Prochlorococcus marinus XMU1419: one gene and its partner. The protein of the gene in region 1 interacts with the protein of each later gene in a pairwise test. Links are inferred from orthologs where the notes say so. Each region holds a gene or a part of one and is shown in the gene's direction. Other genes may lie near its edges.

Region 1 (8,419 bases):
AAGAGGGGAGAAAAGAAAATACTCTAACTGATCTTTTGTATTATATTCATGATGTTAAAGGAATTCGCAGAATAAGATTCGCTACTAGTCATCCAAGATATTTTTCAAAAAGGTTGATTAAAGCTTGTTATGAACTTGATAAAGTCTGTGAACATTTCCATATCCCCTTCCAAAGTGGAAATGATGAAATTTTAAAGCAAATGTCCAGAGGATACACTATCAAAAAGTATAAAAATATTATCGAAAATATTAGATCCTTAATGCCATATGCATCAATCACAGCTGACGCAATAGTGGCTTTCCCAGGAGAAACTGAACAACAATATCAAGATACATTAAAGCTGATAGCAGAAATTGGCTTCGATCAGGTGAATACAGCAGCATACTCTCCAAGACCAAACACACCTGCAGCAGTTTGGTCGAATCAACTTTCGGAAGAGGTGAAAAAAGCTAGATTGCAGGAAATTAATGATTTGGTCGAGAAAACTGCTAGGAGTAGAAATCAAAGATATGTCAACAATATTGAAAGCGTTTTAATTGAGGGTTTAAATCCAAAAAGTTCCTCACAAATTATGGGTAGAACTAGAACAAATAGATTAACTTTCGTAGAGATTCCCAAAAATATTAACTTTAATTTTTCATTGGGAGATGAGATTAATGTCAGAATTAATCAAGCAAGACCTTTTTCTTTAACAGGCAAACTTTGCTTATAGCCTTAAATGATTGGGGAACAGAAAAAATGTATTGGGTTAATATTTGGTGGGAAATCCAATGAACATGAAGTATCAATATCCTCTGCAAAAACGGTTTTTCAAGCTTTAAATTCAGAAATAAACAAACAACGCTTTGCTGTAAAACCCTTTTACATCAACAAATATGGAGATTGGCTTGATAGTAATAGTTCAGAAAAAATCCTAATTGGTGAAATTGAAAATAATAAAACAAAAAAACAAGAAGTTTTTAATCAAGAAAAAATTAACTTTCTTGAGGGAATTGAATTTCAAAATGTTGACGTTTGGTTTCCTATTCTCCATGGATTTAATGGGGAAGACGGTTCAATTCACGGCTTACTGAAATACACCAAGAAACCTTTAGTCGGATGTGGAATATTAGGCTCCGCTTTAGGAATGGATAAAATTATGATGAAAACAATTTTCTCACATCTAAAAATTCCACAAGTTAATTATCTAGTTTTTCAAAATGAAGATCTCGATGATAAAGAAGTAAAAAATAAAATAATTGATGAGATTTTAAAAAAATTTAATTTTCCTATTTTTGTTAAGCCATCTAACTCTGGATCATCTCTTGGCATCTCAAAAGTCCTAAATGAATCAGAAATATCACAAGCCTTGGAAAAGGCATGGAAAACTGATCCAAGAATTTTAGTAGAGGAAGGTTTAGACGTTAGAGAAATTGAATGCGGAATAATGGGGAATTCAAAACTCTTAGTCTCTGAGATAGGAGAAGTAAAGTACGAAAAAGACTGGTACGATTACGATTGTAAATACAACTCAAATAATAAGATAACAATTCCCGCCGAATTAGATTCTAAAATCACCAAACAAATTAAAGAAATCGCTATTCAAAGTTGTAAAGCATTAAATATTTTTGGTTTTGCAAGGGTAGATTTCTTTTTAGAGAAATCTTCAAATAAAATTTTATTAAACGAAATCAATACAATTCCAGGTTTTACAAAAAAAAGCATGTTTCCAATGCTTTGGAGAGCTTCAGGTTTAAATATTGAACAACTTGTGGCTAAACTAGTAGATATATCTCTAGATTTATAATTCAAATAAAATGTTGCATGGACTTCTTTGGTTGCCATTACTTTTAATCTTCATTTTATTAACTGCTTTAGGTTGGTTAGAAAGGAGAAGGCAAAATCTTTTTAGGAGCTGGGCAAATGGTTCTGAACTTTGTAAGTTAGATAGTTCATGTGCAGCGTCTTTAAAAGATGGAGAATTAAGATGGAGCGCATTTGAAGCTGGCACATTTGAAGAAAAAGATAGTTTTACCATCAAGAAACTAGAGCTTGTAGAATTGATGGCCTTAACCTCAGGAGAAGCTCCTTTAACAAATGAATCTCAAGGAAAGTGCAGGCTTAGACTAGTAGGTAATGGGAAAGAGATGGATGTACCATTTTCAGATGCAGAAAAGGCGAGAGAATGGATGGACCAATTGATGGAAAAAGCTCGATGTGATTTGTGAAAAAACTGGAAAAATTAGTAATAGAAGTTTCATATTTCTATTCGCGTTTCTAATTTCGACAAGCTTAATAAGCCTAAACACTTTAAAAAAGGTTAACGTCCAGGATATTAAAATTTCTGGAAGTAAATTATTCTCTAAGAATGATTTGATAAATAATTCTTCTTTAAAATTTCCAAGTCGGTTAATTTCTATTAAAACAAAGATTTTAGAGATGGAATTAAAACAAAATTTATCACTCAAAAAGGTTTCAGTTAATAGACAAATATTTCCTTTTGGTTTAAAGATTTATTTAGATACAAGAACGCCAATAGCTTACGGTGAAAAAATATTAGATGGTAAAAAGATATTAGGTTTTATCGATAAAGATGGGATTTTTATTAAGAAAGAGAACGTAGAAAAAAAAAATTTGCCTAAATTAAGCATACAAGTTTTTGGATGGAAGGAAAAATTTAGAGATGTATTATCTAAAATCTTAATTGCTCAAGATAATTATGAATTTGAAGTAGTTAAAATTACCTTTTCTTCAAATGGATTTTTAACTATTGAGGAAAAAGATTTAAAAACAATATTCCTTGGATTTAATCGAAAATTAATCGATTATCAATTACAAATAATCAATAATCTAAAAATCGAACTAGAGGAAAATAATTTCTCTAAAAAAATAGATAATATTGACCTTACTGATCCAAACAAACCAAAAATAAAAGTGTTCAAACCCTAATAATTCGAAACAAGTTTTATAAAAGTTTTTTTAATTATTAAAGTATTGATAAGGGTTTTTATTATTAACTCGAATTTTTAATTAGTTAATATTTAAGGATTTTATTCAAGAAAATCCTACATATGAGCTTTAGTGAGTTCATAATGCACCCATTACCAGTATTAGAATTTATTCAAAGATGAGCTTCGGAAACAATCCTAACTTTGATCAATCAAAAGAAATTCTTCCAAGTCAAAATGCCAAAATTGAAGTAATAGGCGTAGGAGGCGGAGGAAGCAATGCTGTAAACAGGATGATTAATAGTGATCTTGAAGGAGTTTCATTCAGAGTCCTTAATACAGATGCACAAGCTTTGCTTCAGTCCTCTGCTAATACAAGAGTCCAGTTAGGTCAAAACTTAACAAGAGGTCTTGGGGCTGGAGGAAATCCAAGCATTGGTCAAAAAGCTGCTGAAGAATCAAGAGATGAGCTTCAACAGTCATTAGAAGGGTCTGACTTGGTTTTTATAGCCGCTGGAATGGGTGGTGGTACTGGTACTGGAGCAGCTCCAGTTGTAGCTGAAGTAGCAAAGCAAAGCGGTGCATTAACAATTGGCATAGTTACTAAACCATTTTCTTTCGAAGGGAAAAGAAGAATGCGTCAAGCAGAAGAAGGAATTGCAAGATTAGCAGAAAATGTTGACACATTAATTGTTATACCAAATGATCGTTTAAAGGAAGTTTCTGCAGGTGCCTCTATTCAAGAAGCGTTCAGAAATGCTGATGATGTTTTAAGGATGGGAGTAAAAGGCATAAGCGAAGTAATTACCCGCCCAGGTGAGGTTAATCTTGATTTTGCAGATGTAAGATCAGTAATGACTGAAGCAGGAACAGCGCTTCTTGGTATGGGTATTGGATCTGGTCGATCTAGAGCCATAGAGGCTGCTCAAGCTGCTATCAATAGTCCATTATTAGAAGCGGGAAGAATTGATGGAGCGAAAGGTTGTTTAGTTAATATTACTGGGGGAAGAGATTTGACTCTTGACGATGTAAATTCGGTGGGAGAAGTAATTAGTGATGTTGTAGATCAGGATGCAAATATAATCGTTGGTCAAGCTGTTGACGAATCAATGGAAGGTGAGATACAGGTAACTGTAATTGCCACTGGTTTCGAAACAAATCAACCACTTAAACAGCAAAGATTAAAAAATAGATTATCTAATACTCCTTTATATAATTTTTCTGAAACCAAGGATAGCGGCGCAAATATACCTGAGTTTTTGAAATTAAGGCAAAATAAAAAAGATATTGATTAATCGGTAAAGTAAAGTGACTCGGTTATCTCGCCTGCCTCAAGCATCCCTTGTGGCTGCTACCTTCCGGTCCTGACCAGGTTTAGGCGTTAAAACCGCGAAAGGCCGAGTCGTGACTATAATAGCAATTCTTGATTAAAAAAGATACATAAATCTCTTATGTTACCTTCAGAACTCGTCAAATATAAAGAAAAATCTCAAAAGATTATTGCTTTAACGGCATGGGACTCAATATCAGGATCTATTGCAGAACAAGCTAATGTTGATTTAGTTTTAGTGGGAGATTCCTTAGCAATGGTTTGTTTAGGGCACAAATCCACATTGCCCTTAACTATTGAAAACATTATTTATCACACTAATGCTGTAACTAGAGGGTTTAAAAAGAAAATTGAAGATCAACCTTTGGTCGTTTCCGATATGCCTTTTCTGACTTACCAATGTGGAGAGGATAAAGCTGTGGAGTATGCAGGGAAAATCATTCAAAGTACTTATGCAAAAGCTATAAAAGTTGAGGGAGCTGAACCAGAAATACAAAAAGTCATTTCAAGGCTAATAAGAATGGGGATCCCTGTTATGGGTCATATAGGTCTTACACCACAAAGCTTTTTAAATCAAGGATTAAAGAAACAAGGAGAAAGTTTAGAAAGCAAAGAAAAAATAAAGAAAGAGGCTTCTATTCTCCAAGAAATAGGATGTTTTTCAATAGTTCTTGAACATATTCCTGAGTTGCTTGCTAAAGAAATACAAAATAACTTAACAATTCCCACGATAGGCATAGGTGCAGGAAATTTTTGCGATGGGCAAGTAAGAGTTACTGCAGATTTGTTAGGACTTAATGATGATCAACCACCATTCTGCAAACCTATTGTTAACGGGAAAAAATTATTCAATGATAAATTAAAAGAATGGGTGGCAGCTCAAAGACTTAATTAATCTCATCCCACCACTTAAACATGGAAATAAGAATTTGATTGCTTAGCTCCATTCCTTTTGGATCACTTAAATAGAATCTATTGCCCTTTCTAACTAATAATCCACTTTCAATAAATACTTCCCATTCTTTAAGTAATTTCTTTAAGTTACTTTCTAATTTTTTGATTTCCCATTTTTGTTCTTTAAAAAATTTATAGATATCTATACCCTCTTTAAGTCTCAGACCCAACATTATTTTTTCATCAAGTTCTTTATAGACAAACTCCTTATTAGTTAGGGATGAATTTAAATTAAGTTCATATTGTCTTATTACCCATTCCTTATACTCTTTGCTAACTCTTGGCCTAGTTAACTTTTCCCCCCAAGGCGAACTAGTTGAACCTTGACCAAAACTCCACCAGCCTAAACCACTCCAATAAACTCTGTTATGTCTCGATTGATGTCCCGGAAGGCAATAGTTTGAGATTTCATATCTTGAATAACCTGAGTTTTTTAAAATTAAATTAGTTGATTCACTGTTTCTAAAAGCTTCTTCATCACTTGGGAGTTTTAATTGTCCTAAACTAACTAATTTTTTAAAAACAGTGCCATTTTCAATATTTAAATCGTAAATAGATAGATGAGGTGGTGAAAATGTTATTGCTTTTTTTAAGTCATCTTGCCATTCTTTAAATCCACTAAGTGGCAAGTTCTGAATTAAATCTAAACTCCAGCTTTTTATTAACCCAGAATCAAATTCTCTCTTCAACCATAAACAAGATTTTTCTGCATCTTCTTTAGAATGACGCCTTCCCGACTGTTGAAGTATCTGATTATTAAAACTTTGTACTCCTAGACTAAATCTATTAATCCCAGCATTTATGAATCCAAAAAGATCATCTTGAGTAAAACTTGCTGGATCAACCTCCATAGTGATTTCAGCACCATAGTCAATTCCATAATTTTCCCTAAAAAGATCAATTATTTCTTTGATTTGGGTTGGATCTAAAACTGATGGTGTGCCACCTCCTACATAAATAGTCGATAGAGGTGATTTATGCTTAATTGACAATATTTCCTTATATAAAAATTGCAAATATTCTTGAACAGTTTTGCTTCCATAACCTTTTAAAGTTTCAACTTTGTTTCCTAATGGAATAACTGCAAAATCACAATAAAAACACCTTCTGTGGCAAAAAGGAATGTGCACATAAGCACTTCTTGGAAACTTATTCATAATATAGATTCATTTTTAAGCTTCAAAAACGTATTTAGGATCTAAAAAAATAAGATCCTTATTTACTCAATTAATAAATCCTAGTAGATTATAGATATGACAGATATCATAGTATTAATTTTATTTGTATTGTCTGGGGCTGCTTCAGGATGGCTTGGTGTTGATTTATTGCCAGTAGACATACTCAAACAGGTATCTAATGTTGAAGGTTTTAGAATTGTTTTAGCAATAATTGGTTTTTTTGTAGGATTAGCAGCTGGTTTTGTATTTCTTCAACTTAGAAAGACGTTTCTTGATCAAATAAGAACGATGCCTACGGACTTACTAATAAGTAGATCCGTTGGATTAATATTAGGATTACTTGTTGCGAATCTCCTACTTGCACCAATACTATTAATTCCCTTCCCTAGAGAGGTTTTTTTCGCAAAACCCTTAGCAGCTATATTAAGCAACATTTTCTTTGGTGTGCTTGGTTATAAGTTGGCAGATACCCATGGAAGGACATTATTGAGATTATTTAATCCAAATAATACTGATGCATATCTAGTTAATGAAGGTATCCTCCCTGCTGCAAGTCCAAAAATTCTAGATACCAGTGTAATTATTGATGGAAGAATAAATGGCCTATTAAGTTGCGGATTATTGGAAGGGCAATTAATTGTTGCTCAAAGTGTAATTGACGAATTACAAACTTTAGCTGACTCAAGCAGTAATGAAAAAAGGTCGAAAGGCAGAAGAGGTCTTAAGTTATTAAAAGAATTAAGAGAGTCATATGGAAGAAGACTTGTAATAAACCCAACAAAGTATGAAGGTAAAGGGGTAGATGAAAAACTCTTGAAGATTACTGAGGATATGACAGGAACTTTAATAACAGCTGATTATAATCTTTCTCAGATTGCTGAAGTTAAAGAATTAAAAGTTATGAATTTGAGTGATTTGGTTATTGCTTTAAGGCCAGAAGTACAACCAGGAGAATCACTTAATATAAAAATTGTCAGAGAAGGCAAAGAAAAAATGCAAGGTATTGGATATCTGGATGACGGAACAATGGTTGTTATTGATGAGGCAAAGAATTTTGTAGGAAGCAGATTAGATATTGTCATAACAGGAGCATTACAAACTCCCACTGGAAGAATGGTCTTTGGAAAACTAATAAATAATCCTGAGTCAAACAAATCTTTTAAATCACCAGCGACACAGGGCTAAATCTAGCTAGAATCAGTTCAATCTTAATTTTGTGATACATATGACTGTATCTGCTCCTTATTATGGCGAAAACACCGTTATGAGGACCCCGCCACCTGATCTTCCCTCTCTTTTACTTAAAGAGCGAATTGTTTATCTTGGTTTACCATTATTTTCAGATGATGATGCGAAAAGACAACTAGGAATGGATGTTACTGAGCTAATCATTGCTCAACTTCTTTATCTAGAGTTTGAGGATCCAGAAAAACCAATCTATTTCTACATCAATTCAACAGGAACAAGTTGGTACACTGGTGACGCCGTTGGTTTTGAAACAGAAGCTTTCGCTATCTGCGACACAATAAGCTATATCAAGCCTCCAGTACACACAATATGTATCGGACAAGCAATGGGGACTGCTGCAGTTATCCTTTCATCTGGCACTAAGGGACAAAGGGCGGCCCTTCCACATGCTTCTATTGTTTTACATCAACCTATAAGTGGTGCAAGAGGCCAAGCAACTGATATCCAAATAAGAGCTGAGGAAGTTTTGAAAAATAAAAAATCAATGCTGGAGATTCTATCTCGTAATACTGGAAAGACTATCGAAGAACTCTCAAAAGACTCTGATAGGATGAGTTATCTCAATCCCGAAGAAGCTCTAGATTATGGAGTTATCGATAGAATACTCACAAGTCAAAAAGATCTACCAAATAAAATTTAACTCTCACAAACAATTACTTTAAAATTATGCCAATAGGAACTCCAAGCGTGCCTTACAGACTTCCAGGAAGTCAATACGAAAGGTGGGTTGACATATATACAAGACTAGGTGTTGAAAGAATTCTTTTTCTTGGTCAGGAAG
Region 2 (5,613 bases), 270 kb from region 1 along the record:
CAAAGGTGCAAAAATAGCTGGAAGTTTACATATGACAATTCAGACAGCTGTACTAATAGAAACTCTTGTTGATCTTGGCGCACAAGTTAAATGGGCTTCATGCAATATTTTTTCAACCCAAGATCATGCGGCTGCAGCTATTGCTGATCAAGGGATTCCGGTATATGCAAAGAAAGGTGAGACTCTTGATGAATATTGGCAGTACACCCACTACATACTTGATTGGGGTTCAGATTCTCCAAATATGATTCTTGATGATGGAGGTGATGCAACAGGCCTATTGATACTTGGTAGTAAAGCAGAAAAAGATTTGTCTGTTTTAGATAATCCTAATAATGAAGAAGAAATTGCTTTATTCAATTCTATTAAGTCTAAGTTGCAAATTGATGGCAGCTTCTATTCCAGAATCAAAAGTAAAATTATTGGTGTTACTGAAGAAACTACTACTGGTGTTGCTAGACTTTATCAACTTCAAAAGCAAAACGCTTTACCATTTCCAGCTATAAATGTTAATGATTCAGTAACAAAAAGCAAATTTGACAATTTATATGGCTGTCGGGAATCTTTAGTTGATAGCATTAAGCGAGCGACTGATGTAATGATTGCGGGCAAAGTTGCGTTAGTAATGGGATTTGGTGATGTAGGTAAAGGCTCAGCTCAGTCATTAAGAGGACTTGGTGCCATTGTAAAAGTTGCTGAAGTTGATCCAATTTGCGCGCTACAAGCGGCAATGGAAGGTTATAGCGTAGTTAGGTTAGATGATGTTGTCGAAGATATAGACATATTTGTTACTGCCACTGGTAATTATCAGGTAATTACCCATGAAAATCTTGTCAAGATGAAGGACGAAGCCATAGTTTGTAATATCGGCCATTTTGATAATGAAATCGATGTAGCTTCATTAAAAAAATATTCTTGGGAAAATATTAAGCCGCAGGTTGATCACATAACTTTACCGAGCGGAAACAAAATTATTCTTTTAGCCGAAGGTAGATTAGTTAACTTGGGTTGTGCTACTGGTCATCCAAGTTTTGTTATGAGTAATTCTTTCACTAATCAAGTATTAGCTCAAATTGAACTTTTCAATAAGTCAGATCAATATGCTAAGGAGGTCTATGTTTTACCAAAACATTTAGATGAAATGGTAGCTAGATTACATTTAGATAAAATTGGTGCAAAACTAACAAAGTTAACTAAAAAACAGGCTGATTATATTAACGTTTCAGTTGATGGACCTTATAAACCAGAATTGTATAGATATTAAGTTTGAATCTAATCCCGGAAAATTTTCTCACTTCAATTCCTGACTTTATAAGTTTGGCTGTCGAAAAAAATGCAACAATTGCATACCTTACTATTTGTTTGGCTATGTTTTTAGAAAATGTAATACCCCCAATTCCGTCGGAAATAATAATGCCATTAGGAGGGTTTTTCGTTTATCAACAAAAATTAAATTTTTTTATTTTAGTTTTCTGGGGCTTATTTGGAACGCTCTTGGGATCTTTACCTTGGTATTACTTAGGCAGATTAGTAAATGAAAAAAAACTTTCAAATTTTTTAGATAAAAAGGGGAAATATTTAGGAATTTCCTCGAATGATTTGGCTAAAAGTAAAAGGTGGTTTGAAAAATACGGGGTCTCTTTAGTTTTTTGGGGTCGATTAGTGCCAGGCATAAGAACTTTAATTTCTGTTCCTGCTGGAATAGAACTTATGCCATTAAGAAAATTTTTGATTTGGACTACATTCGGTAGCCTAATATGGGTTGTAATTCTAACTTATGCCGGTTATTTATTTGGTGAAAATTATCCAGTTATTGAAACTTATTTGGATCAAATTAAATATGTGGTTAAGCCAATATTAGTTTTAATTTTTTTATATTTTTTCATAAAGTTACTTATTAGAATTATTAAGAGAAATAAAGCCTAAAAAGGAATTTCACTAGAATTACTGCTACTTGTATATTGGTTATTTTCAGAATCTTTTCGAGAGCCTAGTAAGTTCAATCTATCAACTCTAACTACAGGTTTGTATCTATCTTCCCCAGTATTTTTATCTTTCCAACTGTCAATTTTAAAACTTCCTGTAATGCCAATTAAAGATCCTTTTTTAACATAATCTGCTGCTATTTGAGCTTGTTTGCCCCATATTTCTAAATTAAACCAGTCTGGCTCCTCATCTCGACTTCTTCTGTTAACTGCAATAGTGAAATTTGCTACGATTGTACCAGATTCAAAATATCTTACGTCTGGTTCTCTTCCAGCTCTGCCAACTAGATTAATAGTGTTAATTTCCATAATTATTTTTTTTTAATACTACTCATTTTTTTAGTTTTTGCTTAAAGTTTTGCGTGCTATTCATAACTAAACAAGATAATTGTGAGAGCTTAACAAAAAATAGATATATTATTTAGAAAAAAGAATTCTTATTGTGATTTTTAACAGATTTAAATTTTCTAGAGACATTGGCATAGATTTAGGAACGGCCAATACTCTTATACACGTATCAGGTAAGGGAGTTGTTTTACAAGAGCCTTCAGTAGTAGCAATGGATTTAGAAGAAGGGATTCCATTGGCTGTTGGTAAAGAAGCAAAGTTAATGCTAGGAAGAACACCTGGCAATATAAGAGCTGTAAGACCACTACGAGATGGGGTCATAGCAGATTTTGATGCGGCAGAACAAATGATAAAGACATTTATTCAAAAATGTAATGAGGGTAAAGGTATAGTAGCCCCAAGAATAGTTATTGGTATTCCAAGTGGAGTGACCAGTGTTGAGAGAAGAGCTGTAAGAGAAGCTGGATTAGCAGGAGCTAGAGAAGTACACTTGATTGATGAACCCGTTGCAGCTGCAATAGGAGCATCATTACCAGTCACTGAGCCAATTGGAACTATGATTGTTGATATTGGTGGTGGCACTACTGAGGTTGCAGTATTAAGTTTAGGCGGAACTGTATTAAGTGAATCTGTTCGAATAGCTGGTGACGAAATCAATGAATCAATTGCTCTATATCTTAAAAAAGTACACAATTTAGTTGTTGGAGAAAGAACAGCAGAAGACATTAAGATCAAAATTGGATCTGCATTCCCAGATGATGATTTTGATAAAACTACTTATGAGGTGAGAGGTCTACATTTATTGTCAGGTTTACCTAGGTCAGTAACTTTGACATCTGGGGAAATAAGAGAAGCTATGGCTGAAACACTTAGTAAAATAGTTGAAGCTGTTAAAAGAACTTTAGAGCGAACCCCTCCTGAACTTGCTGCAGATATTGTTGATAGGGGAATTATGCTTGCAGGAGGTGGAGCTTTAGTAAGAGGTATTAATGATTTATTGAGTGATGAAACGGGAATTTTTACTCACATAGCAGAAAACCCACTTCTTTGTGTGGTTAATGGTTGTGGAGAGGTTTTGGATGATTTTAAAAAACTTAAAAGAGTGGTTGATACTCCAGACTTTATAAGGAACGCGATAAGAGATTAATACTATGTTCGATATCCGACGAATTTCTAATAGTCGTTGGTGGCACAAAAAGAAAAATTGGATATTCTTTGGAACCTTTTTATTGTTATTGTTTATAAGAATATCAAAAGGATCTGTTTATAAGGATATTTATTATTTTATTTCAAAGCCTTTTTGGCCTGGTAAATTCCAAAAAGAAGTTATTATTAAAAGTACCAACCAAGAATTATTAATAAACTTAAATCTCCTAAAAAAGGATAATAAAAGATTGCGTGAAATTTTATCTCTTCAAGATACATCCATTGATGATATTATTTCAGCTGCAGTTATTTCTAGAAAAACAGGAAGTTGGTGGAGACAAATTATATTGAATAAAGGCTCAAAAGACGGAGTTGAAATTGGTAGTATTGTTATTGGTCCAGGTGGATTATTGGGAAGAGTAAATAACACTTCTTTATTTACTGCATCAGTAATATTGTTAACCTCACCAGAAAGTAAAGTTGGCGTGTGGTTGGACAGAATTCAAATAAATGGTTTATTAGTTGGAGTCGGAGATGATTACCCCAGCTTGATACTATATACAAAAAATGCTGATATAAAAGTTGGAGATTTTGTATCATCTTCTCCAGCAAGCACTTTATTACCACCAAATATCCCAATTGGTATTATTCAATCTGTAGATAAGCCATCTAAAGCAAAAAAAACAGCAAAGATATCACTTTTAGCAAACCCTTACGCAATTGATTGGGTGCAAATTTTAAAAGTAAAAATTTAATGAATAAATTTTTCTTAAAAAGATTGCCTATATTTTTTTTAATTATTATTCCAATTATTTTTTTATGGCACCCAAATTGGCTCGGGTTTTTGGGTGTTCAGCCATATTGGCCTTTGTTTTGGTTGTTGCCTTGGTCAATGATTAATGGATCAATTAATGGACTTATATGTGGTTTGTTTTTAGGTTTAATTTTAGATTCTTTAACTTTGGATAGTAGTGTCACTCAAATACCAGGCTTAGTTATATGCGGATTTCTGTTTGGGAGAATTAAATTTCATAGGCATTTTTTAGTCGGACATTTTAGGTATGGATTGGTTTGTTCTTTTGGAAGCTTTTTATGCGGAACTCTACATTTTTTGCAAATTTTATTTAAAAATTTTTCAGATAGTTCTTTCTTACTTTTTATCCCTGGTGTTCAAAATATATTAGCTGAAATTTTTCTGACAGGTTTTTTTGCTCCTCTAATATGTACCCAACTTTTGAGAATCTTTAAATCTTCAGTGAGAAAAGTATGATAATGAATTTCTCAAAAAAATTAAAAATTTGCTAATAAATTCATATCCTTAAAATTATTTTAAAATTTTTAAACCTATGGAATATCTCATTGAGGGTTCGTAATGTTATATTTTTAATTGTTAGAATAAATATTCATTGCAATAATTCTTTGCTTTGAAATATCTGGAAATCTTATTTAACTATGTCAAAAGCAAGAATTTTAGTTGTTGATGATGAGCCAGCGGTTTTGAAGGTATTAGTTACAAGACTTCAACTTGCAGGCTACCAAGTTTATTCAGCCACTAACGGAGAAGAAGCCCTTGAATCTTTTCACAGAGATTCTCCAGACTTGATAGTTCTAGATGTAATGCTTCCAAAAATGGATGGATTCGCAGTTTGTAGAAGAATAAGAGCTGAATCTGTGGTTCCGATAATATTTTTGACTGCTCTAGAGGCGATTTCAGAAAGAGTTGCAGGTTTAGATTTAGGGGCTGATGATTACTTATCTAAACCATTTAGCCCAAAAGAGTTAGAAGCTAGGATAGCTACTATTTTAAGAAGAATGGGTCCAACTGTATCAGTTACTGAAACTAAAGAGGTTCCATCTGGTAAAGGTGTTATGAAATTTGGAAGTTTAGTTGTTGATACTAATCGAAGGCAAGTTTCTAGAGCAGGTGAAAGAATTAGTTTAACTTATACTGAATTTAGCCTTTTGGAATTATTATTCGATGAACCTGGGAAAGTTGTTCCACGAGCCGAGATTTTAGAGCAGCTTTGGGGTTATCCCCCAAGGAGAGCTGCAGATTTAAGAGTGGTAGATGTTTATGTAGCGAGATTAAGAGGTAAATTAGAGCCAGATCCAAGAAATCCTGAATTAATACTAA

What was found. The genes of interacting proteins can lie anywhere in the genome.
Region 2: the proteins of ftsZ (region 1) and HA151_RS08810 interact in binary tests that used the Escherichia coli proteins (3 or more experiments, as listed by UniProt). The link is inferred for Prochlorococcus marinus XMU1419 from one-to-one orthologs.

The regions. Positions count from the first base shown.
Region 1 is NZ_JAAORO010000003.1:216,255-224,673, forward strand. The notes cover bases 2,169-5,165. They hold ftsZ (cell division protein FtsZ), read left to right. Parts: upstream 2,169-3,107; coding sequence 3,108-4,223; downstream 4,224-5,165. Other genes in these bases: HA151_RS07220 (hypothetical protein), read left to right, coding at 2,169-2,208; HA151_RS07225 (cell division protein FtsQ/DivIB), read left to right, coding at 2,198-2,929; panB (3-methyl-2-oxobutanoate hydroxymethyltransferase), read left to right, coding at 4,380-5,153; hemW (radical SAM family heme chaperone HemW), read right to left, coding at 5,146-5,165. In the rest of the region: tRNA (N6-isopentenyl adenosine(37)-C2)-methylthiotransferase MiaB, read left to right, coding at 1-713; HA151_RS07215 (D-alanine--D-alanine ligase family protein), read left to right, coding at 720-1,787; more of HA151_RS07220, read left to right, coding at 1,798-2,168; more of hemW, read right to left, coding at 5,166-6,369; HA151_RS07250 (PIN/TRAM domain-containing protein), read left to right, coding at 6,466-7,575; HA151_RS07255 (ATP-dependent Clp protease proteolytic subunit), read left to right, coding at 7,616-8,278; HA151_RS07260 (ATP-dependent Clp protease proteolytic subunit), read left to right, coding at 8,305-8,419. UniProt on the Escherichia coli protein: Essential cell division protein that forms a contractile ring structure (Z ring) at the future cell division site. The regulation of the ring assembly controls the timing and the location of cell division.
Region 2 is NZ_JAAORO010000003.1:487,945-493,557, reverse strand. The notes cover bases 1,544-4,453. They hold HA151_RS08810 (rod shape-determining protein), read left to right. Parts: upstream 1,544-2,427; coding sequence 2,428-3,480; downstream 3,481-4,453. Other genes in these bases: HA151_RS08800 (hypothetical protein), read left to right, coding at 4,234-4,453; mreC (rod shape-determining protein MreC), read left to right, coding at 3,485-4,234; HA151_RS08815 (single-stranded DNA-binding protein), read right to left, coding at 1,923-2,294; HA151_RS08820 (DedA family protein), read left to right, coding at 1,544-1,926. Outside these bases: ahcY (adenosylhomocysteinase), read left to right, coding at 1-1,264; more of HA151_RS08820, read left to right, coding at 1,267-1,543; more of HA151_RS08800, read left to right, coding at 4,454-4,749; response regulator transcription factor RpaB, read left to right, coding at 4,932-5,613. UniProt on the Escherichia coli protein: Forms membrane-associated dynamic filaments that are essential for cell shape determination. Acts by regulating cell wall synthesis and cell elongation, and thus cell shape.